2 regions of the Arthrobacter sp. M71 S08 genome follow, and region 1 is predicted to be linked to the other one. Evidence: predicted binding sites of a transcription regulator. Region 1 holds the regulator's gene; the other holds the start of a gene.

What was found. Region 1 encodes Rex, which represses fermentation and respiration genes when NADH is low (regulators of the CRP and FNR family bind a similar motif). Its sites were predicted from a motif close to CTTGTGAANNNNTTCACAAG; they were not measured.
Region 2: the regulator Rex is predicted to act here: its motif matches at 2,512-2,531, upstream of AC5RTB_RS13790 (queuosine precursor transporter).

What each region holds. Positions count from the first base shown of each region.
Region 1 is NZ_JBNHEY010000002.1:283,718-288,049, forward strand. It holds gene AC5RTB_RS05190 (HAD family hydrolase) at 1-569, opposite strand, end outside; gene AC5RTB_RS05195 (glutaredoxin family protein) at 689-958, shown strand; gene AC5RTB_RS05200 (redox-sensing transcriptional repressor Rex) at 1,112-1,822, shown strand; gene AC5RTB_RS05205 (hypothetical protein) at 1,861-2,532, opposite strand; gene AC5RTB_RS05210 (YceI family protein) at 2,646-3,197, opposite strand; gene AC5RTB_RS05215 (histidine phosphatase family protein) at 3,382-4,047, shown strand; gene AC5RTB_RS05220 (TlpA family protein disulfide reductase) at 4,086-4,332, shown strand, end outside.
Region 2 is NZ_JBNHEY010000007.1:73,645-77,976, forward strand. It holds gene AC5RTB_RS13775 (S8 family serine peptidase) at 1-692, opposite strand, end outside; gene thiD (bifunctional hydroxymethylpyrimidine kinase/phosphomethylpyrimidine kinase) at 944-1,756, opposite strand; gene AC5RTB_RS13785 (TetR/AcrR family transcriptional regulator) at 1,842-2,501, opposite strand; gene AC5RTB_RS13790 (queuosine precursor transporter) at 2,694-3,401, shown strand; gene tgt (tRNA guanosine(34) transglycosylase Tgt) at 3,473-4,332, opposite strand, start outside.

The DNA of each region.
Region 1 (4,332 bases):
GTAGCCTTTGCCGGGCCGTGAAGGAACTCGCCCACCAGTTTGCCGGTGTAGAGACCCTCAAATACTTCTCCCACGGTGCCGAGCGCCCCCGTAAGTCCCAAGCGATTGGCTATGACACTGGCCACCTCCACCGGGGTGCCCGTGACCAGCCAGACGCGGCGCCCATTCCGAAGATGCTGCTCCGCCAGGGCACGCGCTCCCGGCCAGATCTTCGAAGCGATCATTTCGTCGTAGACCTCTTCGCCGAGGGCCAGGATGTCCTCGTGGGCAATGCCGATGGCGAAGGCGAGCGCGGCGTCCCGCACCGCATGAATGTCAGTCATGTTCTCGCCGCGCATGGTAAAGCGAAGTTGCTTCCACGCCAGCCCTGCAGCGAAGCGCAGGGTGAAAGCGCGCCGCTGGTACATCTTGCGGGCCACATGGAAGAGGCTGGCGCCGCGCATCATGGTGTTGTCGACGTCGAAAAAGGCCGCTTCTCCAGTCGGACCGCCCAGCGATGCCGCTTCAACCGGCAAGGACTCCGTGGCGGACCCCGGTATGACGACGGGTCGGAGGCTGGCTGCGGACATAGCACGAGTCTAATCACTGCTTGGCACCCGATGCGCCCGCCCGCGCCCGTAACCCCTCCTTAGCTCCCACACTTCGCTTCGCTCTGCGCCCGGCCCGCGGCCAGTAGGCTTAGGAGATCATGAATGAGCAGACCCAGCCGCCGGCGGGGGACTGGACCTCCGGCCTCGTGTTGGTGACCAGGCCCGACTGCCACCTGTGCGAAGCAGCCCGGGAGACAGTTGCTCGCGTCACCGGCGACCTTGGCGTCAGCTGGCGGGAGGAATCCATCACCGCCCACGCCGAGTTGCTCGAGCGATTCTCGGAAGAGGTACCCGTTCTACTTCTCGATGGAGTCCAACGCGACTTCTGGACAATCGATGAGACCCGCCTGCGCCGGCTCCTTGCCTGATGGACCGCATCGACCAGCGAATATCGGGCATCGAACTTTGAGCGCTCCGCCGGGGGACCTAAAGTGGAAGGTATCCCGCCGTCATCCTCCGGCGGGCGGGCGGAGCAGGTCTGGGCCGCCGGCGAACAGTGATGGAGCGATGGACCAGTGACCATGTCGGAGATCCCCGGCCTACGGGCGGCCGCCAGTGACCAGCAGGGCAGGCAGATTCCGCCTGCGTCTCTGGCCCGGTTGACGATTTACCTGCGCGCCTTGAACTCATTGCTGGCGGAGGGTATCGAGCGGGTGTCCTCCGAGGAACTAGCCGATGCGGCGGGGGTGAACTCGCCCATGCTTCGCAAAGACCTGTCCTATCTCGGTTCCTATGGAACCCGCGGCGTGGGCTACGACGTCCAGTACCTCAACAGCCAGATCTCGACCGCACTGGGGCTCACCCACGACTGGCGGGTTGCGATTGTGGGCGCCGGCAACCTCGGGCGGGCACTTGCCGGGTACTCGGGATTTCAGTCGCGGGGCTTTGAAGTGGTTGCTCTGTTCGACGCTGACCAGATGGTTGTGGGCACGGAGGTGGGCTGGCTGCGCGTCAGTCCCGTGCAGGAACTTGCTACGGTATTGCGTCGGACCAGTGCCAATATGGCTGTTCTTGCCGTGCCGGTCAGTGTCGCCCAGGAGCTTTGCGACGAACTCGTTGAGGCAGGCATCACGAGCATTCTGAGTTTCGCGCCCGTTGTGCTGCAGGTTCCCGACCATGTGCAGTTGCGCAAGGTGGACATGGCTACGGAACTTCAGATCCTTGCCTATCACGCGCAGCGGGCACAGGATCCGGACGCAGATGCCGGTCCCAGTGCCCGCGCTGCCCAATAAGCCAGAGTCCTAGCGGGAGGACCCGCCGGGTGCTCCCGCTAGTGGGTGATCTGCTGCGCTCTGAAGTAGGCGTTGGAAGGCTTGAGCCAGCACAACACCACTCCGGCCACACCGAGCAGGACCACGAGGATGTTGATGGCGATCGCAAAGCCGCTGGGCTGGAGGCTTTGATCGCCGAGCTGGGCCTGAACCTCGGGGTTCGACTGGAGCGCTGCGAGCGTAAACCAGCTCATCAACAGGAGCAGAAGCGAGATGCCGGCCAGAACCGTTGCGGTGATGCGAGCCCAGTTGTGCCCCTTGCGGATGAAGACAGCGAGGAGGACGTAAACGCCGGTGGTGAGGATGCCGACTATCAGCGCTATTCCGATGCCGATGCCTGCAGCACCGGCTGGTCCGGCGCTGCCTGACCCAAGCAGCGTGGAGATGAAGTTCAGCGCCCCCGCGGCGATGATCAGCCAGAAGGCCAGATTCACTTCCTGGGGCAGCGGCGGTCGGGCGGCCTCCGGCATATGGGCTGCGCTGGGATAGGCATACCCGGCCGGCTGGGCCGACTGGTAGGAGTACGGAGACGCGGGTTTCTGCGGCTCCGGCGATAAACCCGCCCCGGAGTTCTGGGTCGGTCCGGGCTCTGCGGGATTCAGCGGGTCAGTTCCGGAGAGCTGACGCGGGTCACGTTCGGATGGCTCGGGATCGTGTGATGGCGTACTCATGCGCCCAGCGTACCGCCGGGCACCAGGCGTTGGGCCCTTTCGGGGGAAAACCAATGGGGCGTACCGGGGGATCCGGTACGCCCCATAAAGGGATCGTCTGTGACGAGAAGAGCCTAGTTGGCCGAGGGTGCCACGAAGGCGGCGTCGAGGTTGATGGTCACCTTGTCGCCCACCAGAACGCCGCCGGCCTCGAGGGCTGCGTTCCAGGTCAGGCCGAACTCCTTGCGGGAGATGACGGTCTGGCCGGAGAAACCTGCACGGATGGCTCCGAAGGGGTCAACAGCAACGCCGTTGAACTCGGTGTCGATGACAACTTCCTTGGTGATGCCGCGAATTGTCAGGTCGCCGATGAGCTTGTAGGTCTCGCCGGCGCCTTCCACGCGCTTGGACTCGAAGGTCATCTCGGGGAACTGCTCGACGTCGAAGAAGTCGCCACCGCGTACGTGGGCGTCGCGGTTCGCGTCGTTCGAGTTGAAGGATTCAGTCTTGATGGTCGCGGTGACCTTCGAGTCCTCGAGTGAGGATCCGACCTGCAGGGTGGCGTCGACGGTGTCGAAGTTTCCGCGTACCTTGCTGATGCCTGCGTGGCGGACGGTGAAACCGACTTCGCTGTGCGAGCCGTCGAACTTCCAGGTGCCGTGGGTGAGTCCGGTGGGGATAGCCATAATGATTCTCCTGATCTGCAGTGCTCTTGGTTGTACGGCCGGGTGGCCGAACGGGCTTGTACATGTAATAAACATGCATTTGCATCTTTTATTCCAGAGATCGCTTGAAACTTCAAATGTTCTTCCTGGCTAGTATTGCCCGCTCGATTTAACCGTCTGACTCGAGGGATGCGAAACTTGACTCATGCCCTCAGCCACCGTTCATCTCGTGCGCCATGGCGAAGTCCACAATCCGGACGGGATCCTTTACGGCCGCCTGCCTGAGTTCCATCTGTCAGAGCTCGGCCGCGAGATGGCAGAGCGGATAGCAACCTACTTCACGGAACGCAGGAACGACGGCGCCGAAATCGTGCATCTGGTCGCTTCGCCGCTGACTCGCGCACAGGAAACCGCCGCGCCGACGGCCCGGGAATTGGGCCTGTCTATCGTGACCGACGAGCGCATTATCGAAGCGGAGAACCGCTTCGAGGGGATGACGCAGGTAGCCCAACAGCTCAGGCACCCCAAGCACTGGAAGTCGCTCAGAAACCCGTTCACCCCGTCCTGGGGCGAGCCGTACAGTGCTCAGGTGGAGCGGGTAATGGCAGCGGTTCATGACGCGCGCCGCGAAGCTCTAAAGGCTACCGGCGGCAAGGACGCTGAAGCGGTGATGGTCAGTCACCAGCTACCCATCTGGGTTGCCCGGCTCGCCGCCGAGAAGCGGCGCCTGTGGCATGATCCGCGTCAACGCAAATGCACACTGAGCTCGGTAACTTCCCTCTATTTCGACGGCGACGAGCTCACCGGCGTGAGGTATGAGGAGCCGTGCGCCGACCTGCTCCCCGGCGCGAAGAACCTCCCGGGAGCGTAATACGATTACTACACGTTGTAGAACTTGTGGAAGATGTTGTGACTCATTCTGATGCTGCCCACCGCCGCCGACGAGGCGGCAGGATGATGCGCCTGATCGCGCCGGTGCTCGCCGCCGTCGTCGTCCTTTCAGGCTGTGCCGTACAGGACCCGCTGGCCCAGCAGGCAGCTGAAGGCAGTAACAAGAATTACATCGCCGGTGACGGTTCCGTCACCGAGTACACCGCCGCGGAGCGGGGTGAACCCGTGCAGATCGAGGGCACGCTCTACAACGAGATGGCTGTTT
Region 2 (4,332 bases), on a different contig from region 1:
GCCGGATCGTAGAGCGCAGGATCAGGTTCGGCATCTGCCTTGGCCTGCTCATACGCCTCGACGGTGCCCGGGCCACCGAACCCCGCATGGGTGTAGTCGAGCCCGGTGTCCAGCACGGCGATGGTGATTCCCTCGCCCGTGTTGTCCCGGGCGGTCCACGCCTCCAGCGCGCGGGTGTCGATGTCCGCGCCCTTGTTGCCGATGGTTTTCGGTACGATTGCGGTGATCTTGACGACGTCCGGCCGGGTAGCGAGCGCCTTGATTGCCTCAGCATCGCCCTGAATTGCAACGCCGGGGAGAGCGTTCGTGGTGGTGTACAGCTGAGAAGCCCCAGCTTGTGCCGCGACTTCAGACGCCTTCGCCTGGATACCGGCACGGATCTCCAGAACCCGGGCGGTCCTTTGAACCGGCGTGGTGAACCCATTTCTGCGGACCGCGGCGGGCTGCGTCTGTTCGAAGGCTCCCTTGCCTGCGAACTGGACGTAGGCCGCCGTCGGGCCGGTCTTCTCGGCGAGTTCCCGACTGACCTTGGCATCGAATGCCGGTTGAAGTGCAATGCCGTCGGCGGCGGGGCTTCCGGAATCCGGCGCCTCCACTGCTGACGCCGGTGCCCACATGCTGGAGGCAAGGACGAGGCCGGTCAGCGAGGCCAACACAGCCCTTCCTGATCTCCGGCGGTATGACTTGCTCATGCTGCTCCTTAAGAAGGAAGAGTCAAGGCCATACCGCTTGAGTCCATCGCTAGCCCCCCGCAGTACTGCTGGCTCGGCCTAAGACCGGTGTGAGTGAGATTTCCTGTATAGCGATGGGTGCCAGCAGCAACGTGAAGCTCGCGCGAGCTTCACGGTTACAGCTTTATGCGTTCTATGTCACAAGTCAACGAATCCGGAGTACATGATGCGGGCAAACGACGGAATCGGTGGCAGCCGGGTAGCTCAGGACTTTAAACTCCCGCTGCGCCACCCTGCCAGACGGCGTCGAAGGGTGCGTTCGAGGAGACCCTGTTCCTGATCCCTTCGGTGACAAAAGCCTTCGCGGTACGGGCCGCTTCGAGGGGTGTCGCACCCTTGGCCAGCTCCGCCGCCACCGCCGCTGCCAGCGTGCAGCCGGCGCCGCTGACCGCGACATCGCCCACCTTGGGGGCGCTGAGTACTTCCAGCGTCTCGCCGTCGTAATAGACGTCGACGGCGTCCCTGCCTTGCAGCCTCACACCACCCTTTGCGAGCACGACGGCGCCACTTGCCTCATGGATGCGCCGGGCGGCGTCCTTGAGATCCTCCACCGAACGGATCTCGATCCCGGCTAGGGACTCCGCCTCAAAATGGTTCGGCGTCACGAACGTGGCCAGCGGGAGGATGTTGGCCTTGAGCGCCTTGTCGGTGTCGAGCGCGGAGCCGGGCTCCTGCCCTTTGCAGATCAGGACCGGATCCAACACCACGTTCTGCCACTCCTGGGATCCAAGCGCACCGGCTACCGTGTCGATGGTCTGGGGTGTGCCGAGCATGCCGATCTTGACGGTGCCGATCGAGTAACAGGACTGAATGGCCTCGAGCTGGTCCGCGATGACATTCGCGTCCACGGGAACGAACCGGTGGTTCCAGCTGTCCTTCGGATTGAACGAGACGATGCAGGTGAGCGCCGCGATGCCGTACGTACCCAGTTCCTGGAACGTCTTCAGATCCACCTGGGCGCCCGCGCCGCCCGTGGCCTCGGATCCGGCGATGGTCAGGGTAATTGCTGGTGCTTCAGTAGCCATTGCACCAGTGTGCCCGACGCCTCGCGACATACGCCAACGGCTACCGTGCCTACGCAAGCCGCGCCGTCGTCGTGCTGGAAACTGACTATTGCTTGGCGTTCTTGATCAGCTGGACCACGTCGTCGACGATTTTCCGCACGACCGGCAGACGAGACAGGATGACGAGTTTGGCGACGAGCGGGGCAGCATTGTCGATGAGGCGTCGGGTTCGCTGTTGCCCGGGGGAGCGGTCATAGATCCAGAAGAGCGTGACGCCCATATAGACGAGCCAGAGCAGTTCGGGTAGATCCGCGCGGATCGCCAGCGGCGGTTGCGGCTTCGCCGTGGTGACGGCCTGATTGAAGAGGGCAATGGACTTTGCGCGGGCCACGGAGGAATCGCTGCGGAACGTGCTGAGGTTGGAAGACGGTTGAATCGCAACGCTCATGAAGCTGGAACCGAAGTCGTGGTACGGGCCCATGACGTCAATGGCGGTCTGCAGAATGGCGCGGAGGTGTTCGCCGAGGTTCTGGCCATCACGCAGGAGCGGCAGGGACCTTGATCGGTGTTCGTCCTGGAGGGAGTGGTAGAGCTCTTGAACGAGGTCGTCCTTGGACTCGAAGTAGTAGTAGGCGTTGCCTGTCGAGACGCCTGCCTCTGCGGCAATAGCCCGCATGGTGGTTCGGTAATAACCCTCCTCGCGGAAGAGCCGGAGTGCAGTGGTGACGAGCCGTTCGCGGGTTGCTTTGCTCTTCTTCTGCTGCATGGACGGCTCCTTTTTGAACGTGTTCAATATTTTACTCGTTCTGAAGCTTTCTCTCTGACGCCGAAGAAGGTGCGGGAGGCCCGATGCGCCGGCGGCCGAGCGTGGGACAATTGATGGCCCGGGACAGCCGGGCAACAGTGCTAATACAGCGGGCCCTCCGGGCCACGCGAACCACTTCTATGAATGAGAACCATGACTCAACTGCAGGACCACGCCCGCGCCCGATACGCAACGCTGGGCAGCCCCATCTTTTCGATCATGCTGGCGGTACTCGCCGTCGTCGTCATCCTTTCCAACATCGGTGCCTCGAAGGGTGTAGTCCTCGGGCCGATCGTTGGTGATTTCAGTATCATCACCGACGGCGGATTCTTCCTCTTCCCACTGGCGTACATCCTAGGCGACGTAATCAGCGAGGTGTACGGGTTCAAGGCTGCGCGGCTCGGGATCATCGTGACGTTTGTGCTCTCCGCCTTTGCGTCGCTGGCCTACGCCATCATCATCGCGCTGCCAGGGTTTGACGACGATTTCGGTCTCGCCAAGCAGGAGGCCCTGGAGCTTGCGCTCGGTCCGGTTCCGCTGATTGTGTTCGCGTCGCTGCTCGGGTTCCTGGTGGGCCAGCTGCTCAACTCCCTGGTTCTGGTTCGAATGAAGGCCCGGTTCGGGGAGCGGAGCATGGTGGCGCGTCTCGTCGCATCGACCGGAGTGGGCCAGTTCGCTGACACGCTCATCTTCTGCGCCATCGCCGCGTCCGTCATCGGAATCACGGACTTCCCGACGTTCCTGAACTACCTCCTCTTCGGCTTCTTTTATAAGACGTTGGTGGAGGTGCTCTTCCTGCCGATTACGACGGCGGCCATCCGCTGGGTGAAGCGCCGGGAACCGAGCTACGCCGCGGCCTAGGGTCAAACCTGCCGCATTGCGGCAGGATCGTGGAACTTTGCCCACGATCGTGCCACTATGCGCGGAGCAGGCTACCGGGACGCGGCGTAGTAGCGGCCCAGCACCTCGGCCTTGAGATCGAAGTACGTCCCGTCCTCGATGGCGGCGCGGGCGTCGTCGACCATCCGGATCACAAAGCGTTCATTGTGGATGGAGATGAGCGTCGCCGAAATCATTTCCTTCGCCTTGAAGAGGTGGTGGATGTACGCCCGGGTGTAGTGGGTGCAGGTGTAGCAGTCGCAGCCCTCCATGAGCGGGGTGAAGTCACGCTTGAATCGGGCGTTGGAGAGGTTCCACCGACCGTCCGGCGTATAGAACGCGGAGTTCCGGGCAACGCGGGTGGGGGAGACGCAGTCGAAGGTGTCGGCCCCGTTCTCGATACCCGTGAACAGGTCGTCCGGCTCCGAGATACCGAGAAGATGGCGCGGCTTGTCCTCGGGCAGCTCATCCGCGCACCAACCGAGGATGGTTCCGAGGTTCTCCTTCTCCAGTGCACCTCCCACGCCGAACCCGTCAAAGTTCATCGCCCCGAGGTCACGCGAGGCTTTCCGTCGGAGGTCCTCGTACTGTGCGCCCTGGATTACGCCGAACAGCGCCTGGTACGGCTTGTCAGCGCGGGAAAGATTCAGCCGCTCGTGCTCGGTGATGCAGCGCTCAGCCCACAACCGGGTCCGCTCCAGTGACTCCTCCTGGTATCCGCGCGAGTTCATCAGGGTGGTCAGCTCGTCGAACGCGAACATGATGTCGGCCCCGAGCTGGTGCTGGACCTGCATCGAGATTTCCGGAGTGAACCGGTGTCGGTCGCCGTTGAGGTGGGAGACAAACCACACGCCGTCGTCGTCGATGTGGGCCAGGCGCTCCTTGCCCACCGCAACACGGTCGTCATCACCGG